Regions from separate parts of the Arthrobacter sp. NQ4 genome, predicted to be linked through region 2. Evidence: riboswitches for the same ligand, from Rfam matches in the RefSeq annotation. Region 2 holds a riboswitch; each other region holds the start of a gene.
What was found. A riboswitch is a leader RNA that binds a small molecule or an ion and turns the genes downstream of it on or off. The one in region 2 is predicted to bind cyclic di-AMP.
Positions count from the first base shown of each region.

Region 1 (7,437 bases), on a different contig from region 2:
GACGCTGCGAGGGTGGAAACGGACGCTGGAACGCCGGGGTTACCAGGACGTCGCCTTGTACTGGAACGCCCCCAACCGGGAGCGGACAGCCCGGCTGGTTCCGGTGCGGTCCGGAGTATCCATCCGGGACACCCTGGCCCTGCGCAAGGATGTGCGCTTCGGGGCCCTCAAAGCGGCTGCGGTGCACATGGCCTTGGCACTGCACGTCTTCGACCTCCTGGTCCCCGAGGGCACCGTCACCGGGCGGCTTCCGGAGAGGAACGCGGCGCAATGAGCTTCATAGACCAGTTCCTGCGGGACCACTTCGACGAGTTTGTCCTGGACCAGTACGGCCTGGGCAAACAATGGGAGACACTGCTGCTGACCCCGCGGTTCGCAACCTCCCGGCACGTGGTGGCCCTGGTGTTCCCCTCCCGGCACAGCGAACCGGCCCTGGTGGTGAAGGTGCCGCGGCAGCCCGGGGACAACAGCGGCGTCCGCCGTGAGGCGGCCATGCTGGCCCAGCTCTCCGCCGCCGTCCGCGACTCAGGCGCCGGTGTTCCACGACTGGTGGGAATCCGGGACGTGGGGCCGTACACGGTGCTGGTCGAAACCGCGCTGACCGGCCTGCCGCTCGATCCCAGGACGGTGGCAGCGGATCTTCCTGCCGCCGTCGCCACCGGGGCCGCGTTCGTGGGGGCACTTCCCTGCACGCAGCCCGCCGCCGGCAACGTGGACTGGTACCAGCGCGCCGTTGCCGCGCCGTTGGCGGCCCTGGAAGGATTGGCCGGCCCGGATGCCCGGACAAACGAACTCGTTGGGCGCACGCACGAACTCCTTGCCCCGCTGCGCCGCTCGCAACTGCCCGCGGTCATCGAACACGGCGACCTGAGCCATCCGAACCTCCTTGTTAAACCCGGCGGCGCCCTGCAGGTCATGGACTGGGAACGGTCGCTCACGGATGGAGTGCCCGGGCACGACCTGGTGTTCTACCTCCAGTACTTGAGCGAATCCAGTGAACAGGCGTTCGCCCGGGAGGCCCAGATGGCGGCCTTTGACAAAGCCTTCGGCAAGGGCGGCTGGGCGCTGGAGCCGCTTTCCCGCCACCTTGGCATGAGGGGAGTGGACCTCTCACTCCTCCCGCTGCTGGTCATCGCCACGTGGGCGCGGTCCACCGCCACGCTCGCCGACCGGCTGGCGCAGGAGGCGGAGGCTGATCCGACGCAGGGAAACGGGAAAGTCCGGGCCGCCCTCCAGGCGGACAGGGACTTCTGGTTGTGGCGCCATGTTGTGGAAGCCGCGTAGGGCGGCCACCCGCTAGGAGGTCCGGCTTTCCGCCGCTCCCGGGTTTTCGTGGTTGCGCCGGAAAAGGCCCAGGATCTCGTCGTGCAGGTCCCGGTAGCCGAACCGCAGCACCGCGTACACCGCGCCCACTCCGGCCACCACCATGACAGCCAGCGTGGGGACCGGTCCCAGGGCATGCCGTGCCAGGTTGACCAGGCCCACCAGGCCCACCGCGGCGCCGCACACCAGGCCCGGAGCGGCGGCCCGCATCATCCGGCGCATCCTTGTCCCCATGACCTTGGCGGCTACTGCCTGCATGCCGAACGCGAAGACCACGGCCACCACCATCTGGGCGCAGGCGACCCCCACGATGCCCCACTGGGTGGCAAAGACCAGGGCCGGGAGGAGGACCACCAGGCGGACCACGGAGATCCAGATGGAAAGACCGGGCCGGCCCATCGCCTTGTAGACGTCATTGGCCCCGGCACCCAAGGAGCGGGCGGCCGCGTACAGGGCCAGGAATACCAGCGGGGTCACCGACTCCTCCCATTGCTGCCCGAAAAGGACCGGGACCAGGACGGGCGCCACTACGGCCAGGCCCACACCTGCCGTGATGCCGTAGAGCGCCTGCACGGTGACACTCTTCAGGTAGCCGTCCCGCAGCCGCTGCCGGTCGCCCCGGACCTGCGTGTACAGGGGAAACAGGACGGTGGACAGCACAAAGAACACGTTCAGGATCAGGGCCTCTGGCAGCCGGAAGGCGAGGGTGTAGAGACCCAGGGCGTGTGCGCCCAGCACAATGCCGATGACCAGGTAGTCGACGTCGAAGATCGCCCGGGCAAGCATGGTGCTGCCGGCGACGGGGGCGCCAAAGCGGACATTTTCCCCGATGGCGCTTTTGCTCACGCGCCAGATTTGCCAGGGCGCCTCGCGGCGGACCAGGAACCAGCAGGTGGCGGCATAGGCCACCGACCCGGCAGCCGTTCCGACGGCGAGTGACCAGGCGCCGTGGCCGGTGAAGGCCAGGTAGAGGGTCACCGTTCCCATGGTTGCGGCGCGCAGTACAGGAGCCGCCGTGAGCTGCCTGAACTTCAGGTCCCGGCGCATGATGGCTTCCGGGACGGCACCGCAGGCCGTGGCAAGCACCGAAACGCCAAGGACCTGCACCAGCGGGGCCACGCCGTCCAGCCCAAGGAGGTCCTCCACCGCGTCAGCGGCGAGCAGGGCCGCCACGGCCAGCACTGCGCCCAGGGCAACGGAAAGCAGCAGCGCCGACCTGGCAATGACCGGTGTCTTGGGCAGGTACACCAACGCCTGACCCACCCCGGCATCGGCGATGGTCTCGGCGTAGGCCATCAGCACCAGCGCCAAGGCGACGAGGCCGTATTCCTCAGGTGAGAGCAGCCGTGCCAGGACCACCGTGGTCACCAGCACGATCACCCTGCCCGAGGCGAAGGCCAGCCCCTGCCACAGGGCTCCCCGGACTCCCTTGCGCTCCAGTTCCCCCGGCGCGTACGTCATGGTTGCCTGTTCGTCCGGGTAAGCTCCCCCGCCGGGGATGAAGCGGCCATGGCCGCACGGACTTCCGCCAGGTATTCGCCTGCCACAGTGTCCCAGGTGCGGACTGCGCCTGCGGCGGCCGTTCCGGCAGTGCCGTGGGAAGGCCCGGGCGGTTGCTTGGGGGCGGTGAGGTGCTCCACCACCTCGCGGACAAGGGTGTCCTGGCTGTCCCGAACGGCCAGCAGCGGATGTGCGGGAAGTTCCCTCGCGGCCACCGGCGTGGCCACCACGGGCAGCCCCGCGGCGAGGGCCTCCAGGACGGAGTTCCGGATACCCACGCCGTGTTCGTCCGGGAAAACCGCCACATCCGCGCCCTGGAACACATCCAGGATGGAAGGCACGTTGGCCAGGATATCCACCCGGGGTCCGGCCAGCGCCTGAACCGCCGGTGTGGGGCGCCGCCCTGCGATGACGAAGCGGGCGTCCGGGACCTCCCGCCACACGAGCGGCGCGATCCTGTTGACCAGTACCGTGGCGCTGTCCACGTTCGGCGCGTAGTTCAGGCTGCCTGCGAAGCACACCACGGGGGCTTGCCGCTCCCGGCGGGGACCGGTGGCCACCGCCGTGCCGTTGGGGATGCTCGTGACCGGCCTGCCCAGCGTGGCGGACCAGGCCGCTGCGTCCTGGGCTCCGACGGTCAGGAGCCTGGCCCGGGGCGGCAGCTGACGTTCAGCTCGGGCTGCCAATTGTTCGCGCAGCCGGTAGGCGGGTCGGAAGGTACGGGCGATGGCGGTGTCCATGCCGGCCCGGATGGACCAAGGGTCCACTGTCTGCAGCACCAGGGGACCGGTGACGCAGTGGGACAGGAAGAGGGCATGGGGGCCATGGATCAGGGTGGCGTCCCGGCTTGCGGACAACCGGGCCGCGGCGGCGCGGGCGGAGGGGGTGGACCGCCGATGTTTTCCTAATCCGGTGAGCCCGCCCATGGAGCGGGCAAAGGCCGAAAGTTCCTCGCGCGGGGCCAGTTCGTACACGGTATCGCAGCGGTTCCTGATGTCTGCCGGAACCGGAACAGGACCCGAGAAAGTCAGCAGCGTGACGGCAACGGCAGGGGCGAGGTGCAGGATCACTTCGTACGGGATCATCGAGCTTCCATCCCCCAGTTCCGGATCCCGGTTGGGCACGCTTTCCGTCACGTACAGGAGCTTCATTGCAAGAGTGTACTGGATCACACCGTCCCCGGAGGGTTGCTTTAGGCAACCTTGAGGGAAGCCGAAAAAGGGCGACGGCGGGAGGTCCCGCCGTCGCCCTTTCACCTGGGTGCGTGGCCTGCTACTGCCAGGCGCGCACGTAGTCCACCATCATCTGGGACGGCGCGCCGTAGGCCGGGTTCGTGGAGGAGGCGCCGACATTCAGCACGATGTACTGCGGGGCATTTCCGTCGTCGGTGGGGTAGGACTTGACCTTGACGCCGTCGAAGTACACGTCAGAGGAGTTTGCCATCCGGTGCAGGCCAAAGGTGTGGTACTCGTTGGCCCAGTTGCCGCCCACGCCGCCCTGGTTGTGGGAGCCGGAACCGGAGTGGTAGTTCACGGTCATCTTGGCCTGCAGGACCTCGGCGATGTCATTTTCGCCGGTGGCCGGCCACGACTGTCCGGTGGTCCAGAAGGCAGGCCAGTTGTAGAGGCCGTTGGCGTTGCCAGGGAACTTGATCCTGGCCTCGACGTAGCCGGTGGTGAACTGGAAGCCGGTCCCCGCCCCGCCCTTCGGGTTGGTGGATACCAGTCCGCCGGAGGTGGATGAGCTGAGCCCCAGGGCCAGGTTTCCGTTGGCCACGGAGACGTTCGCCGGGCTGGTGGAGACCTTGTTCATGGTTCCGCAACCGGGGGAGAACCAGCAGCCGGACCACTTCGCGGTGTCCAGTCCGGCCCCGTTGAACTCGTCGGCGAAGGTCATGGTCCAGTTCCCCGGGACCCCGGCGGGCGCAGGCGTCCCGGTGCTGGCCAGCTGTGCCGCCGCGGGCGCCACAGCGATGGGTGCTTCGGAGGGAGGGGCAGGGGCAGCGGGTGCCGGTACTGCTGCGGGGGCAGGTGCCGGTGCCTCTGCCGGCGAAGGAGCGGCGGCAGGAGCGGCCTCGACTGCCGGGACTGGCGTTGGAGCGGGGACCGGAATGTCCGGAGTTTGGGTGGGTGCGGCGCTGCCGGCATCCCCTGCACTCGCCACCCGCGCCACGTCAGCGGTTCCGTCACCGTGGGTCAGGCCCAGGCCAAGGGAACCTGCTCCGAGGAGTGCTGCGGCAAGACCGGCGGCAAGGGGCCAGCCGCGGAGCGCCCGGGCCGGAGCACCGGACTTGAAGGCCGGGGATGTCCAGGTGTGATCTGTCTCATTTTGATAACGGTGCGCTCGTTTGGCGCTGCCTTTGCGGGGTGCGGGCATGGGGATGCTACCTCTCGTCGCCTGCGGAGTTAGCTGTCGGGTTCGAATGAGGGCATTCGGCCGCGTGCTGCGGCTTCACCCCAAGGGCAGGCGCGTTGCCGTGCCCGGGACGCTTGGGTCCCCCGCCTCTGCCTGGAATCTGGTGATAATCACGGACGCGGCAGAGTTGGGCGGCATCCGGGACTGGAGCCGGCTGGGGGCGGCCCCCGGACGACCGTACACGAAAAGGGTCTGCGAATCACAATTAGGTAACGGACCTCACCTGCGTTGGCGTGGCGCTCCCCTGTCGGTAAAAGTGCATTGGTATGGGCGCCAGTGACGGCAGGGTTTTCCACATGGCTGAACCTGCGGCTGCTGCCCACCTCCACCGGGGCTAGCCTTGGGTCAAGCGCGAATCGCCTATCGGGTCCAAATGCACTAAGATATTGAAGTCTGTGCTGCGTCCTGCCTCCGTTCCGGCGGCAAGGCATTGCATGGAATCGCAAATGAACCTCCTGTTACGGAAATGCCGTAACCGCTTAGCCCAAAGGAGGTGGGTTCACATATGCGTCCTTACGAATTGATGGTAATCATCGACCCCGAGGTCGAAGAGCGTACCGTTGAGCCGTCGCTTCAGAAGTTCCTGAACGTCATCACCAACGATGGTGGAACCATCGAAAAGGTTGACATCTGGGGCCGTCGCCGTCTGGCTTACGACATCAAGAAGAAGTCCGAAGGTATCTACGCCGTGGTGAACTTCACCGCCAAGCCGGAGACCGCCAAGGAACTTGACCGCCAGCTGTCTCTTAACGAGACCATCATGCGCACCAAGATCACCCGCCCCGAAGAGCAGAAGGTTGTTGCTGAGTAATTCAGCACCGTCTTCATTCTTTACCCCGCAGGAAACGCACTCTTCACCCAGGATCGAACAAGGAGGCAGTAGATGGCAGGCGAGACCACCATTACGGTCATCGGTAACCTCACCAATGACCCGGAATTGCGGTTCACACCGTCCGGTTCGGCAGTAGCGAACTTCACCATCGCTTCCACCCCCCGCACCTTTGATCGCCAGTCCAACGAGTGGAAGGACGGGGAAACCCTGTTCCTCCGCGCTGCCGTATGGCGTGAAGCAGCCGAGAACGTCGCCGAATCCCTGACCAAGGGCATGCGCGTCATCGTGACCGGCCGCCTGAAGAGCCGTTCCTACGAAACAAAAGAAGGCGAAAAGCGCACCGTTATCGAGCTTGAGGTCGACGAAATCGGCCCCAGCCTGCGCTACGCCAATGCCAAGGTCAACCGCACCCAGCGCTCCGGCGGACAGGGTGGCGGCGGCTTCGGCGGCGGCAACAGCGGCGGTGGCTTCGGAGGAGGCAACTCTGGTGGAAACCAGGGCGGCAACTCCGGTGGAGGTTGGGGCGGCGGCAACCAGCAGGCTGCACAGGACGATCCCTGGGCTACGCCCGGTGTCTCCAACGCAGGCGGCTGGGGCAACGGCCCCGATTCCGAACCTCCCTTCTAAAACCCAAATAACGGCCCGGCGCCGGGACTGCCCGGGTGCGCCACGCACCCAAGGCACTGCCGCCGTCGGACCACCACCATCCCGTGGATCAATATCCACGGGCTCCCTAGAATAGGAGCTCCACGATGGCTAAGGCTGAACTCCGTAAGCCCAAACCAAAGTCCAACCCCTTGAAGGCCGCTGACATCACTGTCATCGACTACAAGGACGTAGCATTGCTGCGCAAGTTCATCTCCGACCGCGGAAAGATCCGCGCCCGTCGCGTCACTGGCGTCACGGTGCAGGAACAGCGCAAGATCGCCCAGGCAATCAAGAACGCCCGCGAAGTTGCTCTGCTGCCTTACTCCGGCGCTGGCCGCGGCTAAGGAAGGGATTAACTAACATGGCAAAGCTCATTCTGACCCACGAAGTCACCGGTCTCGGTGCTGCCGGCGATGTTGTCGAGGTCAAGGACGGTTACGCACGTAACTACCTGCTGCCCCGCAACTTCGCCCTGACCTGGTCGAAGGGTGGCGAGAAGCAGGTTGAGTCCATCAAGGCTGCCCGCGCCGCCCGCGAGCACGCTTCCCTGGAAGATGCTCAGAAGCAGGCCGCTGCACTGTCCGCCAAGCCGGTCAAGCTCGTCGTCAAGGCCGGCGAGTCCGGCCGCCTGTTCGGCACCGTTAAGCAGGGCGACGTCGCCGACGCTGTTGAGGCCGCTGGCCTTGGCAAGATCGACAAGCGCAAGGTTGAACTGCCCG
Region 1 is NZ_JARETC010000010.1:48,950-56,386, reverse strand. Features, by position in the region: gene PUN51_RS15925 (dTMP kinase) at 1-274, shown strand, start outside; gene PUN51_RS15920 (aminoglycoside phosphotransferase family protein) at 271-1,284, shown strand; gene PUN51_RS15915 (oligosaccharide flippase family protein) at 1,297-2,784, opposite strand; gene PUN51_RS15910 (glycosyltransferase) at 2,781-3,974, opposite strand; gene PUN51_RS15905 (glycoside hydrolase family 16 protein) at 4,096-5,199, opposite strand; cyclic di-AMP (ydaO/yuaA leader) riboswitch at 5,203-5,354, opposite strand; gene rpsF (30S ribosomal protein S6) at 5,744-6,049, shown strand; gene PUN51_RS15895 (single-stranded DNA-binding protein) at 6,122-6,697, shown strand; gene rpsR (30S ribosomal protein S18) at 6,823-7,062, shown strand; gene rplI (50S ribosomal protein L9) at 7,080-7,437, shown strand, end outside.
Region 1: another riboswitch for cyclic di-AMP. It lies ahead of PUN51_RS15905 (glycoside hydrolase family 16 protein); the one in region 2 lies ahead of PUN51_RS16790 (M23 family metallopeptidase).

Region 2 (7,437 bases):
ACGAAAAACGGCGCCGTCCGGGAAGAACCCGGGCGGCGCCGTCGTACGTTATGCGTACGTGCAGGCCGTGCCTACTTCCGCAGCTCGCCCACCACGTAGTCGATGCTGGACAGCAGGGCCGAGACATCGTCCGGCTCGATGGCCACGAAGGTGGCGATGCGCAGCTGGTTGCGGCCCAGCTTCCGGTAGGGCTCAGTGTCCACGATGCCGTTGGCGCGCAGGACCTTGGCAACAGCTGCCGCATCAACCGATTCGTCGAAGTCGATGGTGGCGATGACGTTGGAGCGTTCCTCCGGGTTGGCCACGAACGGGGTGGCAAAATCGGAGGCCTCGGCCCAGCTGTAGATGCGCCCTGCGGAGTCAGCGGTGCGCGCGGCGGCAAAGTCCAGGCCGCCGTTGGAGTTCAGCCACTGGACCTGGGCGTCCAGGGTGACCAGCGTGGACAGCGAAGGCGTGTTGTACGTCTGGTTCAGGCGGGAGTTGTCGATGGCGGTCTGGAGGTCCAGGAAATCCGGGATCCACCGGCCGCTGGCCTTGATCCGCGCGGCACGCTCGATGGCGGCGGGAGAGAACAGGCCAAGCCAGAGGCCGCCGTCGGAGGCGAAGTTCTTTTGCGGGGCGAAGTAGTAGACGTCGCTCTGGGCAACGTCCACGTCCAGGCCGCCGGCCGCCGAGGTGGCGTCCACCAGCACCAGCGATCCCTCGTCGGCCCCGGAGACGCGCGTGACCGGGGCCGCCACGCCGGTGGAGGTCTCATTCTGCGGCCAGGCATAGACGTCCACGCCGGCCTCGGCCTGCGCCGCCGGACGGGTGCCGGGCTCGGATTTGATGATCGAGGAGGACTCCAGGAAGGGCGCCTTGTTGGTGGCTGCGGCGAACTTTGACCCGAATTCACCGAAGGAGAGGTGCTGGGCCTTCTTCTCCACCAGGCCAAAGCTTGCGATGTCCCAGAACGCCGTGGAGCCGCCAACGCCGAGGACCACCTCATACCCCTCCGGGGCACGGAAGAACTGGCTCAGCCCGTCGCGGACGGATCCGACCAGGTTCTTGACCGGCGCCTGCCGGTGCGAGGTGCCGAGGATGGTCTTGGACGCTGCTGCCAGGGCATCAATCTGTTCCTGGCGGACCTTTGACGGGCCGGCGCCGAACCGCCCGTCCTTGGGCAGGAGGTCGGCGGGGATCGTGATGCTGGTGTCGCTCACAGGTGCTCCAATTCGGCGGGGACGAAAACTTTGGTCCGGACGGGCGGGTAAGGGGTGGCCGGCAGCGCGCGGTGGCTGCGTGGCAGGCCTGTTCCATTCTGCCTGAAGGGCAGTGGGTGCGGGAGCCGGTGCGGGCAAAGTCCAGACAATGAGACGGTCCCGTCCAGGGGTGGCTGCGCAGGGGGCAGCTATTCGGACAAAGTCAAAATAGGCTAAGCTAGCCCCCGGACTACCTCACGGGAACAGAGCGGTACGGTGGGACAACGCAAGGTACTGCGCTCGAGGAGCTGAGCTGGATGACGGATCTGATCGACACTACGGAGATGTACCTCAGGACCATCTTGGAGCTTGAGGAAGAAAACATCGTTGCCCTTCGGGCCCGTATCGCCGAGCGTCTGCGCCACTCCGGCCCCACGGTGTCCCAGACCATCGGCAGGATGGAACGCGACGGACTCGTCGTCGTCTCCGGCGACAGGCACCTGGAACTCACGGACACGGGCCGCAAGCGGGCCACCGAGGTCATGCGCAAGCACCGGCTGGCCGAACGCCTGCTGGCTGACGTCATCGGTTTGGACTGGGCCTACGTGCACGACGAAGCCTGCCGCTGGGAACACGTCATGAGCGAGCGCGTTGAGCGGCGCATCTACGAGATGCTGGACCACCCCACCGAATCGCCCTACGGCAACCCGATCCCCGGCCTCGCCGCCCTGGGCGGACAGCCGGCCACCGGCTCCGCCGACGCGGTCATCAGCCTGGTGGAGGCCATGAAGGGCTACGGCCCCGCCTCTGCCGTGACCATCAGCCGGCTGGCCGAACCCATCCAGGTGGAGCCCGAACTGCTGGCGCAGCTGGACGAAGGCGGGATCCGGCCCGGCGCCGCCGTTGCGCTGGAACGCGTGGGAGATTACATCTCCGTGCGGGTGTCCGGAATCGAAGGGGCACTGGAGCTGCCGCCCGAGGTTGCCGCGCATGTTTTTGTCGCCGTCACCCAGCCCTGAGCCGCGCCTCATACCCCGGCGAAGCGCTTCCACGCAAAGATAACGGAATTGTTACCTAGGGTCTTAAGGCCCTATAGTGGAACCAATCGTTGATACTTAAGCGTTACCCGATCCGGAGCCGAGCTCTGCCAGCGGATCGGGTGCATGAGTCGTTACTGGCAGAGGCGGGGGAACCACAATTGGCAGCGGGGGACTGCCTTGGGGTGAAGTCCGTCAGCAGCAAGCCTCTCCAGTGAAGGATTCTTCCGGGAATACCCCTGTGCAGAAGCTTGCCCATGACGGGCCGGGTCTTTGATCTCTCTGACCCGAATCCGACAGCTAACTCCGCAGGCTTTTCCAGAGAGGAACCCTTCTTGACCATGCAGACCTCCCGGGGCCGCCGCCGCGCGGCAGGCCCCCCTTCGGCACCCCGGGTTGTCGAAGATGTCGCAGCGGAGCGCCCCCGCGATCTGCATCGTGACGCGCGCCGCCGCCGGGGTCCGTTCCGGCAGGTGACGGAGTTTGCCGCCGCCAGCGGCATTGGCCAGAAAGCCGGAATCGCCCTGGCCGCCACCGGCCTGGTGCTGACGGTCACGGTGCCCGCCACCAGCCCCGTCATGGCCACCGATGCCGCCGGCAACGCGCCACTGGCAGCCTCCGCCGTCAGTCCGCAGCCCCAGATTTCCGCTGATATTGGCGCCCAGATCGACTTCAGCCGTTCGGCAGTGGTGACCCAGGCCGACCCCGACGGGAAGCTGAAGCAGCTCCTGAGCGCCCAGTCCGCCGGCTCCGTCACCCGGGCAGCCTCGGCCGGCACCCTGGCCGCACCGCTGGCATCCCTCACCACCGCGTCGCCCTTTGGCTACCGGGTGAGCCCCATCACCGGCGGCTCCGGAGACTTCCACCGCGGCCAGGACTTCGTGGCGCAGTGCGGAACGTCCGTCCTGGCGGCCGCGACCGGCACCGTGACCTTCGCAGGCTGGCACCAGTACGGCGGTGGGAACCGGGTGGTCATCGACCACGGCAACGGGCTGGAGACCACCTACAACCACCTGTCGTCGTTCAACGTCAAGGTGGGACAGACCGTCTCCCGCGGCGAGGTCGTGGCGCTCAGCGGCACCACGGGCGCATCCACCGGCTGCCACCTGCACTTTGAGGTCCAGGTCAACGGCGAAGTGGTCGATCCCATGGGCTGGCTGTAACCGAATGAGTGTGCACTCTCAGATCGCAGCGACCTGCCGTGACCTGAATGTGACATTGAAACAAAACTGCTGTACCGTCTAACTCGCGTCAACTTTTCCGAAGTTGACGCTCTTGAGTGGATTGCCTAACTCTGCCACCGCTCAAGGTCCGTTCGCATTTCATCGTCTGGCAGGGGCGGGGGAACCAATTTTGGCCTTCATTTCCTGAAGGCCTTGGGGTTAAGTCATGAGCTTCCCAGGAAGCAGAGTGGCCGGGTGACTCCCATCCGAATCCGACAGCTCACCTCGCAGGCATTGGGAGAGGCTACCTTCGTGTCTTCACGCCATCATTCTGCGCGCCACCGTGCGCAAACGGTTCGCACCAACCCCCTGGACGCCGTGTCCAAGGCCGTCAGTGCAAATGCCGGGACCGTAGGCCGCCAGGCTGCCGTTGTGGCAGCCGCATCGGGCCTTATCCTGAGCATGGGCCTGCCCGCCACCGCAGCTGACACCACCGCCGGTGTCTCCGCATCCACCGAGTCCGGTTCGGCCCAGATGGCCCTCGCCGTCACCGCCGCCCCCACGGCTACGGTTTCCTTCGAGCGTCCCGCCGTCAAGACCACCGCAGCTCCGAAGGTGGAAGCGGTGCGTCCCCAGTCCACCGCCCCGGCCGTGCGCGACGCCGCTGCCACCGCAGGCCAGGACGCGGCCCCTGCCGCCAAGGCTGCCGAGACTGTCTCCGCCGCAACCTCCGGTATTGCAGCAATCGCCTACACCGGCATCGGCCACTCCTACGTCTGGGGCGGCACCAGCCCCGTTACCGGCTGGGACTGCTCCGGGTTCGTCCAGTGGGTCTACGCCCAGGCCGGCATCAGCATCCCCCGCACCAACGCGTGGAACATCATGACCCCCACCTCCACCCCGCAGCCGGGCGACCTTGTGGTCCAGAACGGCGGCGCGCACGTGGGCATCTACGTCGGCAACGGCATGATGGTCAGCGCACTCAACCCTTCCCAGGGCACGCTGCTCCACTCGCCTGCAGCCACCGGTACCTCGTCGTACTACCACCTCAACAAGTAGTTCTTGGGCTTCACGCTCCAAGGGCTATTTCTTTGCCCAAAGCTTTTTCGCTAGAAACCACATCCCCGTTCGGGATGCGCCGGCGTACCCCCAAGATGCCGGCGCATCCAGCTTCCCTTTGCCTGCTTACACGCGGTTCGAAGGAAAAACGAAAGAGAGAACTGATGACGACTCGTGCTACCGCACGGCACCGCGCCGAGGTCACCAAAACCAACTCGATCTCTGTCATTGCCAAAGCTGTCAGCGACAACGCCGGTGGCATGGGCCGCCAGGCTGCTGTCATCGCTGCTGCTTCCGGCCTGGTCCTGACCAGCGGCATTGCGGCCAACGCTGCCGACACCAACGTCAAGCGCGATTCCGCTCCCGCATCCCAGATGGAAGTTGAATCCGTCGTCGACGCCCCGATCTCCGCGGCTTCCACCATTGCCATCAGCTACGAGAAGCCTGCCGTTACCACCACGCCGGCTCCCGTCGCCGAGCCTGAGCCCGAGGTTCAGGTACAGGAAGCTGCACCTGCCGCCCAGCCGGCTGCTCCCAAGGTCACCGCCAAGGTTGCCACGGCTGCCGCTCCGGCCGCCCCTGCAGCCCAGGCTTCGGCCAGCGGCAAGGGTGCTGCCATCCTGTCCGCAGCCTACGCGCAGCTCGGTGTCATGCAGGACTGCACCATGCTGGTGACCAACTCCCTGGCCGCCGTGGGCATCCACTTCCACGACTGGCCGGCCGGTTACCTGTCCCTGGGCCGCACCGTGAGTGCAGCCGAAGCGCAGCCGGGCGACCTTATCTACTACGCCAACGGCGGCTCGGGCATGGCCCACATCGCTGTGTACGCCGGCAACGGCATGGCCGTCCACGGTGGCTACAACGGAAACCAGACCGTGGTCTTCAGCGCGAACGTGGGTTCCGGCCCCGTCTTCATCCGCGTCAACTAAGCATTCCAGTGGCGGCCTGATCCAGCGCAGGCCGCGAATTGGGCAAGGGACCCCCGCCACCAGGCGGGGGTCCCTTGCGCTTTAGCGGGCTTCTCAAGTGGAGCCCTTGCCTTTCCCGTCTTCGGACCCGATTAGGCTCCGGGGCGGCGATTACCTGATTCTGCATTTCTTTGTTTACTCTTGTGATGTCGATCCATAGCCCGGACATGCCGGGGGCAGCCGGCCCTCGTGCCCCTGACGGGTGCGGCCGTGAAGAGGTAAGTGCATGCGCACTCTCGTTCTGAATGCTGGATATGAACCGCTGGCGGTTATCACTTTCCGCCGGGCGCTGGTGCTTGTGCTCACGGGCAAGGCAAGCGTGGTGGCCGAAGGGGATGACCCGGTGGTAGGGCCCACCGACGTCCTGGGCCGCCCTTCCGTGATCCTCCTCAACCGCTACATCCGGCCCCGGTACAACCACTCGACGGCAGTCAGCCGCAGGGGTGTGCTCCGGCGCGACGGACATAAATGTGCCTACTGCGGCAAGGCGGCGCACACAATCGACCACGTTCACCCGAAGTCCCGGGGCGGTGCCGATTCATGGGAGAACCTTGTGGCCGCCTGCCTGCGGTGCAACAACGTCAAGGGCGACCACACTCCCGCGGAAATGGGCTGGACCCTTCGGTTCGTGCCCGAGCCGCCGCACGGAACGATCTGGCAGATCAAGGAACTGGAGAAGCCGACGCCGGCGTGGGATCCGTTCCTGCTCCCGGAGCGCGCCGCCTGACGCCCTCGCGCTGCCCGGCAGCCCAGCTGATCGCTAGGCTGGGGGAGTGCAAAAGAGCATGTTGGTTTTCGACGCCCTGATCCTCGCCGGGGGACGGTCATCCCGGCTGGGCGGGGTACCCAAGCAGTCCCTGGTCTACCGGGGCCAGACCCTCCTCGAGCGTGCCGTGGCCGCGGCAGCCGGCGCCCGCCACACCGTGGTGGTCGGTGATGCGGGATCCCTGCCGGGGGAGTCCGGGGCCGCGGGTCTGCCGGCCCCGTCCACCCGGCCGTCCACCCTGCTGATGTGCCGCGAGGAGCCGCGGTTCGCCGGGCCTGCTGCCGCAATAGCCGCAGGCCTGGCCGCGCTGGCCAAGGGAGGCGAAGGGGCGCCCTACTGCCTGGTGCTGGCGTGCGACATGCCGCTGGCCTCCCAGGCGGTGGCTGTGCTGAAGGATGCCCTGGCGCGCACCGATGTGGCGGACGGTGGGGGCGGCGTGATGGCTTGTTCCGGGGATGGCAGGGCCCAGCCCCTGGCAGGTTTTTACAGCATGGCTGGGTTAACAAAAGCCTGCGCGGACCTGGCAGCCCGCAACGCCCTGGTCAACGGATCTGTGCGGGCGCTCCTTGCTAGTCTGGACGTGCAGCTTGTCACGGTCCCCGCCGGGTCCACATCCGATGTGGATACCTGGGACGATGCTGCCGCGCTGGGGATTTCCGCCGGGAACCAGCGCGCGGGCCAGGACCGGTTCATGGGCGGAGCTAACGTGGGAGGCAAGTCGTGAAAAGCCAGGACGAGACGCTGGAAGAGTGGTGCAGGGCGCTTCTCCAGGCCTACAAGCTTGAAGATGTCCAGGTGGATGTCAACGCCGTGCTGGCGCTGGCCGGCGTCGCTGCCCATGCGGTTGTCAGGCCGGCCGCGCCGCTGACCACCTTCATCGCAGGCTTCGCCGCGGGACTGGCGGCTGCTCCCGGCAGGGAAATGGACGCGGCATCGATGGACGCGGCGCTGGCCGTTGCCCGTTCCCTGGCCGAAGACTACGACGCTGAAGCCGCCGGGACTCCCGGCGAATGACAGCAGAACCCCACAGCGATCCGGAGGCGCCACCGGGCAGTGATGCAGAGGCGCACAAAACTGAACAGCCGCATGATGCCCACCATCATGCGGCCCACACCTGGCAAGAAGCCCGGCAAGCTGCGTTCGATGCAGCAACCCCCATACCCCCCGGGCCGGTGGCGCTCCGGATAGCCCTGGGCCGACGGCTTGACCGGGACATCGTGGCCCTTCAGGACATGCCCCACTACGCGTCCTCAGCCATGGACG
Region 2 is NZ_JARETC010000011.1:85,284-92,720, reverse strand. Features, by position in the region: gene serC (phosphoserine transaminase) at 72-1,202, opposite strand; gene PUN51_RS16795 (metal-dependent transcriptional regulator) at 1,499-2,200, shown strand; cyclic di-AMP (ydaO/yuaA leader) riboswitch at 2,338-2,549, shown strand; gene PUN51_RS16790 (M23 family metallopeptidase) at 2,560-3,381, shown strand; cyclic di-AMP (ydaO/yuaA leader) riboswitch at 3,510-3,689, shown strand; gene PUN51_RS16785 (C40 family peptidase) at 3,760-4,440, shown strand; gene PUN51_RS16780 (NlpC/P60 family protein) at 4,605-5,369, shown strand; gene PUN51_RS16775 (HNH endonuclease) at 5,635-6,135, shown strand; gene mobA (molybdenum cofactor guanylyltransferase) at 6,182-6,898, shown strand; gene PUN51_RS16765 (DUF6457 domain-containing protein) at 6,895-7,188, shown strand; gene PUN51_RS16760 (molybdopterin molybdotransferase MoeA) at 7,185-7,437, shown strand, end outside.

Region 3 (7,437 bases), on a different contig from region 2:
TGCCAGGACCAGCGCGCACTCCAGGAGCCGCGGACCCAGCACCTCGTGGTCCAGGTAGGCGCGGGCCTCCGCCAGCGAGGAAATGGCGTACTTGCGGGACGTGTCGCTCTGTCCCAGCCCGGCAATCTGCGGGAAGACAAACCACATCCAGTGCCCGGACTTCCTGCCGACCTGCAGCTCGCCCAGCGCCTGCTCATAGGTTCCGCCGGTGTTTTGGGCGGCAACAAAACGCTCAAGGTCAAACGGTTCATTCATGTGGATCTCCTCGGTACGTTTCAAATGGACAAGTCTTTTTCAAGGGCGCCGGCCGCCTCACGCAGCTGGGGGTCCGGGTCTTCCCGCCACCGCGCCAGGACAACGCCTGCCCGCTGCCGCTCGCGCTTCCCCAGCCCCGCCAGCAACGGGACCAGGACGTCGGTAAGAAGGGGCCCGGTCAGGTCGGCCGCCTGCGCGGAGCGAAGGAAGCCCTCCAGCCGGGTCAGGTCAGAGTGACGGAGCAGCCGCACCCGTGACTGCAGCAGCACCACCGCTGCCAGGCGGCGCTCGAACACCGGCCGGGAACCGGGCCGCGGCTGACCCCACAGGGCGGACGCCAGCATGACCGTGCCGTCATGGTCCAGGTCCTTGAACTTCCGCAGCGCATCACGCACGGTCCCGCGGACGGCCCCCACGGACGAACCATAAGAGGCCAGTACCCCGCCCAGCCGGGCCCCGACGTCGTCCGCCCGGTACCAGGCGCCCTCGTTTTGGAGGGTCCGGTCCACGAAATCCGCCGCCGCGGACACAACGTCCGCCGTGCCGGTCACCGCCCGCGCCCGGACGCCGCATGCCGGATGCAGTACGGGGTCCAGGGGCGGGCTTCCAGCCTGCCCTCGGCGATGGGCTCCCCGCAGACGGCGCAGGTGCCATAGGTCCCCGCCGCCAGCCGGGCAAGGGCCGCCTCAATCTGGTCCAGGCCCGCCGAACTCTGTTTCAGGAGCGCGGAGGCCTGTGAGAGTTCGAAGGCGATGGTGGCACCCTCGGGATCGTGCTCGTCGTCGACGTTGGAATCCTGGCGCGCCGAGTTTGCTGCCTCGATGTCCGCCCGCAGCGCCGGCAATAGTGCCAGGCGCCGCGCCCGCTCCTCTTCGAGCAGCGCACGGAACCGTTCGAAATCTGGCATGTTGACAGCCTAACGCGTCAGTCAGTACCAGTTCAGGGATACGGAGTGGTTCCAGGCCGCGCACGGGGAACCGTAGCGGTCGCGGATGTAGCCCAGGCCCCATTCGATCTGGGTGCGGTAGCTGGTGAGCCAGTCACCGCCGGCGCTGGCGTACTTCCCCGGGGGCAGGGCCTGCGGAATCCCATAGGCTCCGGAATAGGCGTTGGTGGCGGTGGTCAGCCAGTTGGACTCCTTGGTCCACAGCTGGGCCAGGCACAGGAACTGGTCCTGGCCCCACCCGTAGGCGGGCAGGCGTCCGGACGCGTAGCTTTTGGCCCCGGCGGGGTCGTTCACCGCACCGCCGGGAACAGAAGGCACGACGACGGCGGGAGGGCTTGGCGGGGCCGGTGCCGGGTCTTCCGGAGCGGGAGGGCCGGGGTTGCTGACGCCGGGATTGCTGACGGCGCCGGGGGCCGGACCGGGTTGGGCCGGATTGGCCTGGCCAGGGTCGGCAGCGGGTGCGGGCGCCTTTGGCTGCCGGGCTGCCACTGCGGCCGCCCTGGCTGCAGCCTCCGCCTGCCCGCGGGCCTGCTCCTCAGCGGCGGCACGTTTGGCCGCCTGGGCCGCCTCGTAGGCGGCCAGTGCGGCCTGGCCCTGGCGGTACTCACCCTCCATGGCCGCCGTCGTACCTTTCAGGGTGGCGAGCTGGGCGGTCAGCTCGCTGCCGTGCCGCTGCTCCTCTGCGACGCGCCGGGCCAGCGAATCCTGGGCGGAACGTGCGGCGTCCAGTTTTGCTTTCGCTTCCCCGGACAGGCGTTCCCGCTCGCTCCTGGCGGCTTTTTCCTGTTCGGTGAGGGCGGTGGCCGTCTTTTCGGCGGCGGCAGCATTGGCGACCAGGGTGGCAGTCTTGTCGCCCACGAGCTTGACCAGGTTGAGCCCCTGGACGCTGTTGGTTTCCAGGGCGTCCAGCGCGACGAAGAATCCTGCATTGGTACCGCCGGTCTTGTAGGACTGGACGGCCAGGGCACCGATGTCCTTCCGGTGCCGGGCCAGCTCCGCGTTGGCACGGGCAGCGTGGGCGGACAGGGTATCCAGGCGGGAGGTGGCTGCCTGCAGCGCGGCGTCTGCGGCGGCATAGTCGGCGGCCGAGCGCACGGCCATCCCGCCTGCTGCCTCCGAATCCGCCTCAAGGTCCGTCAGGAGTCCATTAATGGTGGCGATTTCTGCGGCTTTTGCCGCTTCGGACGATTTCGCCTCCTGCACGTCCGCCCAGGAGGGATACCCGCCGGGCGGTGGCGGCTCGTCGGCCGCCGCCGGCAGCATGGTGCCTGCGGCCAGGGCAAGGGCCAGGAGGCCTCCCTGCCAAGGGAGCCTCGCGATGGTCACGAACAGGGGCATAGTCCGGAAGCTTACCGCCGGATTCCCGCGCAACGCAGGCTGCTGTTTCCACATTGTTACCGTGCTCAACAGGAAAAGTATCAGCAGAGGTCCGCTCAGGAACGCCCTGGAATGTCCAGACGTTTGCGCAATGCGAGAGAAGAACCTCGTATGTTATCCAAATGTGACAATTGCGATGCACCTGGGTTATGGTCGACTGGTGTCCCTCTCAGACGGGACATTCCCGTCAGCATGCCGAGCCCTGCCGCTGATCATGGGATCCAACCGCTCCAGTTGGCAGGGACGGGGGAACCAAGTTTCCACGGCCATATTGTGGCCTAGGGGTTAAGTCGAATGCGCTTCCGCCTACCGCGGAGCCGCTTCCGGCCGGGTATCTCCAGCCCGAACCCGACAGCTCACCCCGCAGGCATGGGAGAGGCGATCAACCGTGTCAAAAAATTCCATTTCAGCCCGTCACCGCGCGACTCCGGCCCGCTCCATTGTGCTCGAGGGCCTCGCCGTAACAGCAAAATCCCAAGCCCGCTCGCTGGGCCGCCCGGCGCTCGCCGTTGCTGCAGCGTCCGGCATTGCCTTCGGAGTCGGCGCCCCGGCCCATGCAGGTGTATCCGGCCCGGACACCACTGAGCAGACCAGCGTCCAGGCCACCTCGGCACCCGCTGCCCCGGCCGCAGCCCCCGCTGCAGCAGCAGGCAACGTCCACACCGTCGTTTCCGGCGACACCCTTGGCGCCATCGCTTCAGCCTACGGCGTCAGCCTCAATGACGTGCTGTCCGCCAACGGCCTGGGACTGTCCTCGATCATCTACCCGGGCGACCAGATCCAGATTCCGGGCGCAGGCTACACCGCAGCCCCGGCGCCGGCCCCTGCAGCAGCACCCGTGCAGGCCGCAGCCGCCACCGCTCCGGCGAACACCGGCATGAACATGTCTTACGCCTCGGCAACCCCCGTGGCATCAACCACCGGCACCGGCTCCGGCGCAGCGATCCTCGCCTCGGCCTACGGCCAGCTGGGCGTCAAGCAGGATTGCACCGCCATGGTCGAGAAGGCGCTGCGTTCCGTCGGCAAGTCCGTGGGCGACCTGGCCCCCACCCAGTTCTTCCAGTACGGCACCGTTGTAGGCGCTCCCGCCCCCGGCGACCTGATCATCACCTCCGGCCACGTGGGCGTTTACGCAGGCAACGGCCAGGTTGTCAGCGGCGGCGTCAACGGCTTCGACACGCAGGTGCACTCCATCAGCTGGCTCGGCGGCTACTCCGCTGTGCGCGTAGCCTAGTCTTCGCACTGTCCGGTGCCCTTGGCGGCCCCGGACGAAGCAGGAGGGTGGCAGCCGGGAATACCGGTTGCCACCCTCCTGTCGTTTTGCCCCCGCGGCCCGCTGCGGTCAGGTGCCGCAGAAGGTCATGTAGCTGCCGAAGTCGTCGGGCGCCCCCTGCAGGTAGCGTTCCAGGCCGGGCCGCTCGGTGAAGGGGGCGCTGACCGCCTCCAGCAGTTGCTGCAGTGGAGCCAGGTTTCCGGCGGTGGCAGCGGACAGCGCCTCTTCCACCAGGTGGTTCCGCGGAATGTAGGCCGGGTTCACGCTGTCCATCAGCTCCGGGTCAGGTTGCAGCGCCTGCCACCGGTCCAGCCAGGCATCGAGGGCGGCCAGGTCGAGGACCATGCCGCGCACGGGACGAAGGTCCCCGCGGGCCGCTTTGCCCAGGTTGCGGAAGAACAGGGTGTAGTCCACGGGTCCGTCCTTAAGAAGGTCGAGGACATCATCCACCAGGGCCCCGGCGCCGTTTTCATCGACGCTGTCCAGTCCCAGCTTGGCCGTAATCCCGCGGGTCCATGCCTGGCTGTAGTGGCCCCGGAAACTGCCCAGGACCTCCACTGCCGGGGCCACGGCCTTCTCCTGGTCCTTGTCAATCAGCGGCAGCATGGCCTCGGCGAGCCGGGCCAGGTTCCATTCGGCCAGGACAGGCTGGTTGGCATAGGCATAGCGTCCGCCGACGTCAATGGAACTGTAAACGGCGGCCGGGTTGAAGGCATCCATGAACGCGCACGGGCCGTAGTCGATGGTTTCCCCGGAGATGGTCATGTTGTCCGTGTTCATGACCCCGTGTACGAAGCCAACGAGCATCCACCGGGCCACCAGCTCCGCCTGGGCGGAGACGACCGCCGCGAACAGCGCAAGGTAAGGGTTGTCGGCATCCGCCGCGAGGGGGTAGTGCCTGCCGATGGCGTGGTCCGCCAGCCGCTTCAGGAGGTCCATATTTTCGGTGGCGCGGGCGTACTGGAAGCTGCCGACGCGCAAATGGCTGCCCGCAACCCGCGCCAGGACGGCACCGGGCAGCATGTCATCGCGCCGGACCTGCCGGCCGGTGGCCACGACGGCGAGTGAACGGGTGGTGGGAATGTGCAGTGCGTGCATGGCCTCACTGACTATGTACTCACGCAGCATGGGCCCGACCACGGCACGGCCGTCCCCCGCGCGGGCGAAGGGCGTTCGCCCCGAACCTTTGAGATGGACGTCCAGGAGGCGGCCGGCCCGGTCAGTGACCTCGCCCAGCAGCAGGGCCCGTCCGTCGCCGAGCAGGGGCGAATACCCGCCAAACTGGTGTCCGGCGTACGCCTGCGCCACGGGTGTGGCACCGGCCGGCACATGGTTTCCCACAAGGAGCCGCACACCCTCGGGGCTGCGCAGGTACTGCGGGTCGAGGCCCAGGTCCGTTGCCAGTTTCCCGTTCAGGACGAGGAGCTCAGGGCTGGGCGCTTCCTCGGCCTGCCAGGGCACGGCGAGTTCCGCCAGTTCCCGGGCGAAACGGCCATCGAAAGTGACCGTGGATTCAGCTGCTGCCGTCATGGTTCAACCCTATCGCCGTTGTTGGGGCCGCAGCCTCTGCCGCTGGTTGCCGCCGCCGTGGGACGGGGATGCGGTCAAGGTCGTTGGCGGCGATCACGGTAACCCCCGGAGCCCGTGCCTGCGCCTGTTGTTCCAGCACGGAAACGTCGTCGCCGTACCGTGCGGAGAAGTGGGTGAGCACCAGGGTGCGGGCCCTGCCGGAGGCCGCCAGCTCCCCGGCCTGCCCGGCAGTGAGGTGCAGGTATTGCCGTGCCAGGGCGTCGTCGTCGTCACTGAACGTTGACTCGGTGACCAGCAGGTCAGCCCCGTCCGCCAGGTCCTCGGCGCCCGGGCACGGCGCGGTGTCCATAATGAAGGCGAAGCGCTGGCCCGGCCTGGGTACGCTCACATCCTCCAGCCTGACTGCCCCAAGGACGCCGTCGCGTTGCAGCCGGCCCACATCCGGCCCTCCGATTCCTGCCGCCCGGAGCCGCTCCGGCAGTAACGTGCGTCCGTCAGGCTCCCTTAGCTGGTAACCGTAGGTCTCGATGCGGTGCCTCAGGGGCTGCACCTCCAGGCAGTCCGCCACGGGCCCGGCGCCCGAATGCGGGTGGAGCCGCAGGTCGATGCCGGGCGAACCCACTGCCACCAAGGCCTGCACCACCGGGTCACCCGACGCCGGATAGTGCAGGTGGACAGGGTGTGGCACACCGTCAAGGGCCATCCGGGACAGGACCCCAGGCAACCCGTAGCAGTGGTCACCGTGCACATGGGTGAGGCAGATCCTGGTGATGTGGCCGGCCGCGACGCCGGCGTGGATCATCTGGCGCTGGGTTCCCTCACCGGGGTCGAAAAGCAGCCCCTCGCCGTCCCAGCGCAGGAAGTAGCCGTTGTGGTTCCGGGTCCGGGTGGGAACCTGGGAAGCGGTGCCCAATACCACCAGTTCACGCACCGCCGGCGCCTGCCGTTCCGCCATGCAGCCCCTTGGCGTAGGCGGCCTGGCCGATGTGCTGAAGGCAGTCCCCCAGAATGCTGACCAGCCGCACTCCGAGGGTCACAGGTGGATTCCAGTGCCTGTCAACCACGCGGTCCAGGTCCGGATCAGCAATGTCTTCCAGGACCTTGGCGGTCTGCCGGTGGACGGCTTCGTAGTACTCCTGCAACAGCTCCCGCGGCGCCCTGACGGCGTCCACCTGTTCACTGGAGTGGCCGTAGCCCGTGTCGCGTTCCCCCAGCGGAAGGCCGAAACGCTTAACGAAACCTTCAGCGGTCCACACCTGTTCCAGGCCCGCAGCGGAGGCTACCTGCGCATCCTCCACCCGGCCCGTATGCCAGATCAGCCACGCGATGGAATTGCCGTTGCCACCCGGCCGGCGCTGCAGCTGCGCCGCGTCCAGCCCGTCGAGGGCCTCCCGGACCAGGCCCGGGAGCCGGTCGAAGGACTCCAGCAGCAGTTCTTTGGATTGCATGGGTCTCCCTCCCCTGCCGGCCGGGCCACGCCGGCCCGGCCCGCGGGGTTGCTAGCGTTCCAGGTCGTCGGGCTCAAACTCGCTGAGCGGCGAGCCGCCAAAATTCTCCTCGTCGTCGCTGCCGTCAGCCTCGAGGCCGGTGGGGGCTTCCCCAAAATCGACATCCGCTGCGGCCTCCCCCAGGGTGGGGGTGTCCGGCGATACCTGCTCATCGCCCGAACGGTACCGCGCCCGGGCGCTTTCATCCCGCAGCGCCTGGTCGCTCAGGAAGTCCTCCTCTTCACCGGAGAGGGCCTCGTCCTGCAGCAAGGGGTCCTCCTGCCAGCGGTCGGGGTTGTTTTCGGCAGCACCCGGGTAGCTGTCAGGCTCCCCCGATACGGGGTCCAGTTCCAGGGACGACGCCGCGCCGGGAGTTTCGTCGAGAAGCACGTCGTCCTGCTCCACGACTTCCAGCTCATCGTCCGGGACGTTCTGTTCAGTCATGATGGTGCCTTTCTCGTTGCGGTGGGCAGACAATAGTAAGCATACTGACCAACTAATGCTGATGGAACCTCAGGTGCACCCGGCAGCAAGGAGAAAGCCCATGGAAGGCAATGAACCCCTGGACG
Region 3 is NZ_JARETC010000002.1:407,761-415,197, forward strand. Features, by position in the region: gene PUN51_RS05695 (DUF1810 domain-containing protein) at 1-255, opposite strand, end outside; gene PUN51_RS05700 (DNA alkylation repair protein) at 276-806, opposite strand; gene PUN51_RS05705 (TraR/DksA family transcriptional regulator) at 803-1,162, opposite strand; gene PUN51_RS05710 (coiled-coil domain-containing protein) at 1,184-2,539, opposite strand; cyclic di-AMP (ydaO/yuaA leader) riboswitch at 2,792-2,963, shown strand; gene PUN51_RS05715 (C40 family peptidase) at 2,967-3,812, shown strand; gene PUN51_RS05720 (protein adenylyltransferase SelO) at 3,921-5,381, opposite strand; gene PUN51_RS05725 (ribonuclease Z) at 5,365-6,312, opposite strand; gene PUN51_RS05730 (mycothiol transferase) at 6,305-6,829, opposite strand; gene PUN51_RS05735 (hypothetical protein) at 6,881-7,312, opposite strand; gene PUN51_RS05740 (AI-2E family transporter) at 7,413-7,437, shown strand, end outside.
Region 3: another riboswitch for cyclic di-AMP. It lies ahead of PUN51_RS05715 (C40 family peptidase); the one in region 2 lies ahead of PUN51_RS16790 (M23 family metallopeptidase).

Region 4 (7,437 bases), on a different contig from region 2:
GGCAACAGTGGATTCGGCGGGGCTGCTGGCCTGCTGCGGATGTTCGGGACGAGCTTTGGCGGCGAAGTGTCATGGCTGCTGCCCGCCGCCCTCGTCCTGCTGGTTGCCGGCCTCTGGTTCACCCGGCGGGAAGCCCGCACCTCGATGGACCGCGCGTCGCTGATCCTGTGGGGCGGCTGGCTCCTGGTCACCGCGGGTGTGTTCAGCTTCATGAGCGGCATTGTCCACCCCTACTACTCTGTGGCGCTGGCACCGGCGATGGCGGCACTGGTGGGAACCGGTGCCGTGGAACTCTGGCGCGGCCGGGCGTCCTGGCCTGCCAGGATTGTCCTCGCCGCAACGGTCCTGGGCACCTCCATCTGGTCGGCTGTCCTCCTGGGCCGCGACGCGTCCTGGCTCCCCTGGCTGCGCATCGTCGTCATCGTCCTTGGCGTCCTTGCCGCCGCCGGCCTGCTGCTCCGCGTTGACGGCCTCGGCACCGCCGGACGGTTCCGGCGCGCGGGCGCTGCCGCCGTCGTCGTCGTATCCCTCCTGGCCGGAGGACTCGGGGCGGGTGCCTGGACCGTGGCCACCGCAGCGTCCGCGCATTCGGGTTCCATTCCGACGTCGGGGCCTGCAGGTTCGGCGGCAGGCGGCTTTGGGAACCGGGCAGCTGGTTTCCGCGGCGACCGCACCGGCGGTACGGACGCCGCCACCGGAACCGACAGGTTTGACCCCGCAAACGGGTTTGACCCCGCAAACGGAATGGGCGGCGCAGCCGACGGCGCCGGTGGTCCCGGCGGGGCCGGCGGCCCCGGTGAGGGAACTGCCGATGCCGCAGTGACCGCGCTGCTCTCCTCCACCACCACGAAGTGGTCCGCGATCGTCTCCGGCGCCAGCCAGGCAGCAAGCCTGGAACTTGCCACGAACACCAACGTCATCGCGCTCGGCGGCTGGAACGGCGGGGATCCATACCCCACGCTCGCCCAGTTCCAGGACATGGTGTCCAAGGGTGAGATCGGATATTACATCCAGGGCGGCGGCATGGGTGGCGGGATGGGCGGCCGGGGCGGCAACCCGGAGGTGGCGGCCTGGGTGCAGGCCAACTTCCAGGCCCAGACCGTGGGCAATTCCACTGTCTACGACCTGGCCAAGTAGCCCGCCATGGCCAGCCCCTACTTCAGCTCCATGACTTCAAGCCCAACAACCGGGTCCACGCGCGCCCGCCTGCATCATGCGTCGGGAGGGGGCGGGGCCACCACGGCCCGGGGGACCAGGCCCGGCAGCCGGAGCCGGGATCCCCTGGGCCGCCGGCGGAACCTCGAACTGGCAGCGGTGCTGGCGGGCACGGCGGCGCTGTACTTATGGAATCTCGGGGCGTCCGGCTGGGCCAACGCCTTCTACTCCGCCGCGGCCCAGGCGGGTTCGCAGGACTGGACGGCCTGGTTCTTCGGTTCCTCGGACGCCGCCAACTCCATCACGGTGGACAAGCCGCCGGCCTCCCTGTGGGTCATGGGGTTGTCGGTCCGGCTGTTTGGGCTGAACCCGTGGAGCATCCTGGTTCCGCAGGCGCTGATGGGCGTAGCGGCCGCCTGGCTGCTCTACCTGTCCGTGCGCCGGACCGCGGTGCATGCCACCGGAGATGCCACCACTGCCCACCGGGCGGGCTTGCTGGGAGCCGCGGTGTTGGCCCTCACCCCGGTTGCCACGCTGATGTTCCGGTTCAACAACCCGGATGCCTTGCTGGTGCTGCTCATGACGGCGGCCGCGTACGCGGTCCTCCGCGCGGTCCAGGAGGACCGGTTGCGCTGGTTCCTGCTGGCCGGGGTGTTCCTGGGCTTTGGGTTCCTGGCCAAGCAACTGCAGGTCCTGCTGGTGGTTCCCGGTTTTGCCGTGGCCTACGCGGTTGCGGGGCCGGGCAGGCTGGGCCGGCGCCTGCTGCGGCTGGCCGCGGCCGGGGCGGCGATGGTGGTTTCCGCGGGCTGGTGGCTCGTGGCCGTGCAGCTGACGCCGGCCGGCATGCGGCCCTACATCGGCGGTTCGCAGGACAACTCCATCCTGGAGCTGACCCTCGGCTACAACGGACTGGGCAGGCTGACGGGCGACGAAACGGGCAGCGTGGGCGGCGGCAACGGCTGGGGCGTTCCGGGCCTGTTCCGGATGTTCAACAACGAGTTCGGTGGCCAGATCGCCTGGCTGCTGCCTTCCGCCCTGATCCTTGCGGCCGGCCTGCTGTGGGTCGGCCGGCGGGCACCGCGGACGGATCCGGTGCGCGCGTCCGTGCTGGTCTGGGGCTCCTGGGTGCTGGTGACCGGCCTGGTGTTCAGCTTCATGGCGGGCATCATCCACCCCTACTACGCCGTGGCGCTGGCGCCGGGCATCGCCGGGCTGACCGGCCTGGGCGCAGTCCTGCTGTGGCAGCACAGGCAGCAGGCGGCCGCCGCAATCGTGCTCGGGGCCGCAGTGGCCGCGGCAGCCCTGACGGCATTCTCCCTGCTGGGCACCACCTCGGCCTACGGTCCGTGGCTGCGCTGGGTGGTCCTTGCAGGCGGGCTGGCCGGGGCAGCAGGAGCGGGCTTCAGCAAGTTCCTGGGCATGCGTTCGGTGCAGCGGGCGACGGCGGCCCTGGCCATCACGGCGTCGCTCGCCGGACCGCTGGCCTACTCCATCTCCACGGCGTCCACAGCGCACAGCGGGGCAATCGTCAGTGCCGGCCCCACGGCCGGCTTCGGCGCTGGGCCGGGCGGTGCTCCCGCCGGCGTCCGGAACAGCCGGAACGGGTCCGGCCCGAACAGCACCGGCGGTTCAAGTATTGCGGGACAGGGGAACACCAACCAGGGCAGTGCGGGGCAGGGCTTCCGGCAGCCAAACGCCCAGGGCGGCGCGGGCTTCGCGGGTGGCCGCGGGGGTGGCGTGGGTGGCCTCCTGGGTGCCCCCACGCCGTCGGCTGACCTGGTCGCCGCGCTCAAGAGCAGCGCCTCAAGCTACACGTGGGCCGCGGCCGTGGTGGGCTCCAACAACGCCGCAGGTTACCAACTGGCAACGGAGCTGCCGGTCATGGCGGTGGGCGGCTTCAACGGCACCGACCCCTCCCCCACGTTGGCGCAGTTCCAGGACCTGGTAGCCCGGGGAGAGATCCATTACTTTATCGGTGGCGGAGCCATGCGCTCCACCACCGGTTCGGACGCTGCCACCCGGATCGCGGAGTGGGTGGCAGCCAATTTCACGTCGCAGATCATGGGCGGCACTACGGTCTACGAACTGACCGGCCACTAGCGGAGGACGCCCCGGGGACCCGGCCTTGGGCTGCATGATGCTCTGGCACGCGAGTGCCCGGGGTGAATGGTGCCCGGGGGCCCGGCAGTCCATTACGGGGATACTCCCGGCGCAGTCAGACAACCCGACGCGCTGCCGGCCGTGACTTCCGTTACCTAAATGTGACTTTCATTTAATCTTCCTGTACCGTCGATTGGGTGCGGTCCCCGTTCGGGCCGCATATCCCGGGTTGACGCCAAGCTCTGCCGCTTCCCCGGATTTCCGATTGAGCAACGGCAGAGGCGGGGGACCCACCGTCCCGGGCAATGATTGCCCTTGGGGTTAAGCCAGTACGTGATTTTTCCGTACGGCCGGATGCCCTCATCCGAACCCGACAGCTAACTCCGCAGGTGTGAGAGGCGATCAATCATGTCCAAAAACACGGCAGAAGCACGCCTGCATGCCAAGGCTAAACATAAGGCCACGCAGCAGGCAAAGAAAACCACCCTCGGCCGCAGGGCCGGAATCCTCGCAGTATCCTGCGCGGTGCTGGTTGGGGTCGGCGCAGCCGGCCAGGCCACCAGCAGCATGGCCCCGGTGTCATCGACCCAGGCAACCCAGGCAGCGTCCGATGCCCAGATGAGCATCGAGAAGAGCGAGATCCGCTCCAACCCGGTGGAGAGCCCCGCTCCCGCCGCAATCGCAGTGGCGCCCCAGGCGGCGGAGCCCGCTCCCGCGGCCCCGGCACCCGCCGCCCCCGCGCCGGCCGCGCCAGCGCCTGCACCGGCACCTGCACCCGAGCCCGCCCCGGCTCCTGAGCCGGCACCCGCCGTCGCGGTCAACGACCCCGCTGGCGCCCAGGCCTACGCCGCCAGCCAGCTGGCCACATTCGGCTGGGGACCGGACCAGATGCAGTGCCTGCAGACCCTGTGGACCAAGGAATCCGACTGGACCACCACGGCCACCAATCCCAGCAGCGGGGCGTACGGAATCGTCCAATCCCTCCCGGCCGAGAAGATGGCCAGCTCCGGCGCGGACTACCTCACCAACTACCGCACCCAGATCAACTGGGGCCTGGATTACATCAAGAAGAGCTATGCCTCCCCGTGCGGTGCGCTCAACTTCCACCTGGCGCACAACTGGTACTAGGCACCGCTCCCCTGCGGCTGCGCGTCGAAGGACCACCCTCCGCGGAGCCTGCCCTGCATTGACCGCGGCCGACGGCGCGTCCCTGCTCTCCGCCGTCGTACGCCTTGGGCAGGGGCACAACAGAGCATTGCAGCATCACCACTGCCCGCATCCAAACGGATGCGGGCAGTGGTGTTTTAACCCCAGGCTGTCTTAACCCCGGGTTGAGCTGCAGTGCCCTATGGTGCGGACGTTAGGGTCGCGGTGGTTGGGGTTGCGGAGCCTGTGATTGCGGTGCTTTCGGTTGCGTCCGGCCCGGCGTTCCGCCACGGGATGTACTGGACGGACCACTTGTTGCCGTCCGGATCGGCGAAGTACACGAAGTGGCCCCACGGCAGCACTTCGATATCACTGACGTCCACACCGTTGTTCTTCAGGTGGTCGTGTGCGGCCTGGATGTCGTCCACCACCAGCTGCAGGTTTGACCCCGTGCCCGGAGTTGCGTCCACCAGCCCCTCCCCCAAACAGATGGAGCAGGCGGATCCGGGCGGCGTCAGCTGCACAAAGCGGATGTCGTCCGAAGGCCGCTCGTCATAGTCGGCGTTGAAGCCCACCCTGTTGACGTAGAAATCCTTGGCGCGGTCGACGTCGGACACGGGGACAAAGACAAGTTCGAGTTTCCAGTCCATCCGCACAGGCTAGCGGCGGTGATCCTGCCGGAAAAGGGGGAAGGCTACCCTGCGATGCCGTACAGGCGGTCGCCGGCATCGCCCAGGCCGGGAACGATGTAGGACTTCTCGTTGAGCTTCTCGTCGATGGAGGCCAGGACGATGTGCACGTTCGCGTCGCCCAGTTCCTCCTCCAGCTTGGCCAGGCCCTCCGGGGCCGCCAGCAGGCAGATGCAGGTGACGTCGGACGCGCCCCGCTTGAAGAGGAACTTGATGGCCTCGCGCAGAGTGCCGCCGGTGGCCAGCATGGGGTCCAGGACGAATACCTGGCGGCCGGTCAGGTCCTCCGGCAGGCGCTCCGCGTAGGTGATGATGTCCAGCGTCTCCTCGTCCCGGGCCATGCCCAGGAAGCCAACCTCGGCGGTGGGGACCAGCTTGGTCATGCCCTCCAGCATGCCCAGGCCTGCGCGCAGGATGGGGACTACCAGCGGGGTGGGCTTGGTGAACGCCGTGCCAATGGTGGTGCTGACGGGGGTTTCGATGGTGACGGGCTCCGTGCGGACCTCCCGCGTGGCTTCGTAGGCCAGCAGGGTCACCAGCTCTTCCGTCAGCTGGCGGAAGACCGGCGACGGCGTGTTCTTGTCCCGCAGGACGGTGAGCTTGTGGGCGACCAGGGGGTGGTCAACAACGAGAGTACGCATCCCCCAAAACTATCATCCGGCGGTGTCCTTGTTGTGGCTGCCGTGGGCATGCTCGTTGCCGTCCCCGCCGTGGTGGTGCACTTCCTCTGCCACCACGTCACGGACGATCGGACGGTCGAACGACGGAGCCGCACCGGCGTGCTCCCGCCTGCGGACCAGGTGGAACAGCCTGTGGGCCAGGATCACCACGCCCACCCAGGTGAGGCCCAGCAGCCACCCTGCCATGACGTCCGTCAGCCAGTGGTGGCCTAGGAAGACGCGGCTGAGCCCCATGGCGATGATGAAGAGCGCGCCGGCCGTGATGGCGGTGACGCGCACCAGCATGGTGTTGAACTGGAGGCAGATGAGGTACACCACCAGGCTGATCACCACGGTGGTATTCAGGGTGTGGCCGCTGGGGAAGGAGGGTGAATCCTCGTAGGGGGGCACCGCGTCCGCATGGTCCGGGCGGGTGCGGCCCACCAGTTTCTTGCCAAAGGTGGTGGCCATAATGGAGACCCCCGCCGCACCGCCGATCAGGACGAGCGGGCGCCAGTTCCGGCTGAGGAACGTCAGCCAGGCGGTCAGGATACTGGCAAGGATGGGCATGCCGATGCCGCCGCCGATGTTGGTGAAGCCGGTCACGAACGCATCAAGTCCGGGGCTGCGCAGGCTCTCGGCCAGGGCCAGGGCAGGTTTGTCCAGGTTGGCCAGGCCGGCAGAATCCACCACGTTGTCGTACACCTCGGCACCCAGCAGTGCCAGGGACACGATGATGACGCCGCCCACAAGGATGGTGAGGACGAGCGCCGCGTAAGGTTTGAACCAGAGACCTAGCCGATCCCGAAGAGTGTCCATGGTGCCTCCCGGCATCCGTAAGTAACCTGAGTATCCCCGAAACTATCATTGAGCCATGCCGTTGCCCGAAAAGAAACATGATGCCTGGATGGGCCTTGCCCTGGCGGAAGCCCGCAGGGCACTCGCCACGGAGGATGTTCCCATCGGCGCCGTGGTGATAGGGCCCGACGGCGGGGTGCTGGGTTCCGGCCGGAACCAGCGGGAGGAACTGGGCGACCCTACGGCCCATGCCGAGGTGGTAGCCATCCGTGAAGCGGCGGCACGGCTGCAGGAACAGGCACGGCTCGACGGCGGCCGCGGCGACGGGTGGCGGTTGTCCGACTGCACGCTGGTGGTCACGCTGGAACCCTGCGCGATGTGTGCCGGAGCGATTGTCCTGGCCCGGATCCCGCGGGTGGTGTTCGGGGCGTGGGACGAGAAGGCCGGCGCCGCAGGCTCGGTGTTCGACATCCTCCGCGAACGCCGGCTCAACCACTGGGTTGAGGTGTATCCGGGAGTCCGCGAGGATGAGTGCGCCATGTTGCTGCGCGGGTTTTTCGCCGGGCACCGCGGAGCAGCCTCTAGTCCGGTTCCGCCAGCAGGGCCAGCACTCCCCTTGCCGTAGTACCCCAGTCCGGAAGGCGTGTCCGCGCCTCCAGCGCTGCTGCGCGCCAGCTTTCCCTCATGTCCGGGTCCTGCAGCCAGTGGCGCAGGACGCCGGCCAGCAGGCGCGGGCTCTCCTGACCACCTTCCGGAAGTGGCAGCGCTGCCCCGGGAAGCCGGGGTCCGCCGTCGGCCGCTGTTAATCCTGCCAGCCCCAGCGCCTCCACCGCCCCTGTCCCTTCACGGACCAGGACCGGGATGCCGCGGGCCAGGGACTCGGTGACGGC
Region 4 is NZ_JARETC010000005.1:82,644-90,080, forward strand. Features, by position in the region: gene PUN51_RS10775 (glycosyltransferase family 39 protein) at 1-1,137, shown strand, start outside; gene PUN51_RS10780 (ArnT family glycosyltransferase) at 1,144-3,255, shown strand; cyclic di-AMP (ydaO/yuaA leader) riboswitch at 3,497-3,658, shown strand; gene PUN51_RS10785 (hypothetical protein) at 3,664-4,383, shown strand; gene PUN51_RS10790 (glyoxalase superfamily protein) at 4,602-5,051, opposite strand; gene upp (uracil phosphoribosyltransferase) at 5,096-5,731, opposite strand; gene PUN51_RS10800 (phosphatase PAP2 family protein) at 5,744-6,568, opposite strand; gene PUN51_RS10805 (nucleoside deaminase) at 6,624-7,172, shown strand; gene PUN51_RS10810 (glycosyltransferase family 4 protein) at 7,129-7,437, opposite strand, start outside.
Region 4: another riboswitch for cyclic di-AMP. It lies ahead of PUN51_RS10785 (hypothetical protein); the one in region 2 lies ahead of PUN51_RS16790 (M23 family metallopeptidase).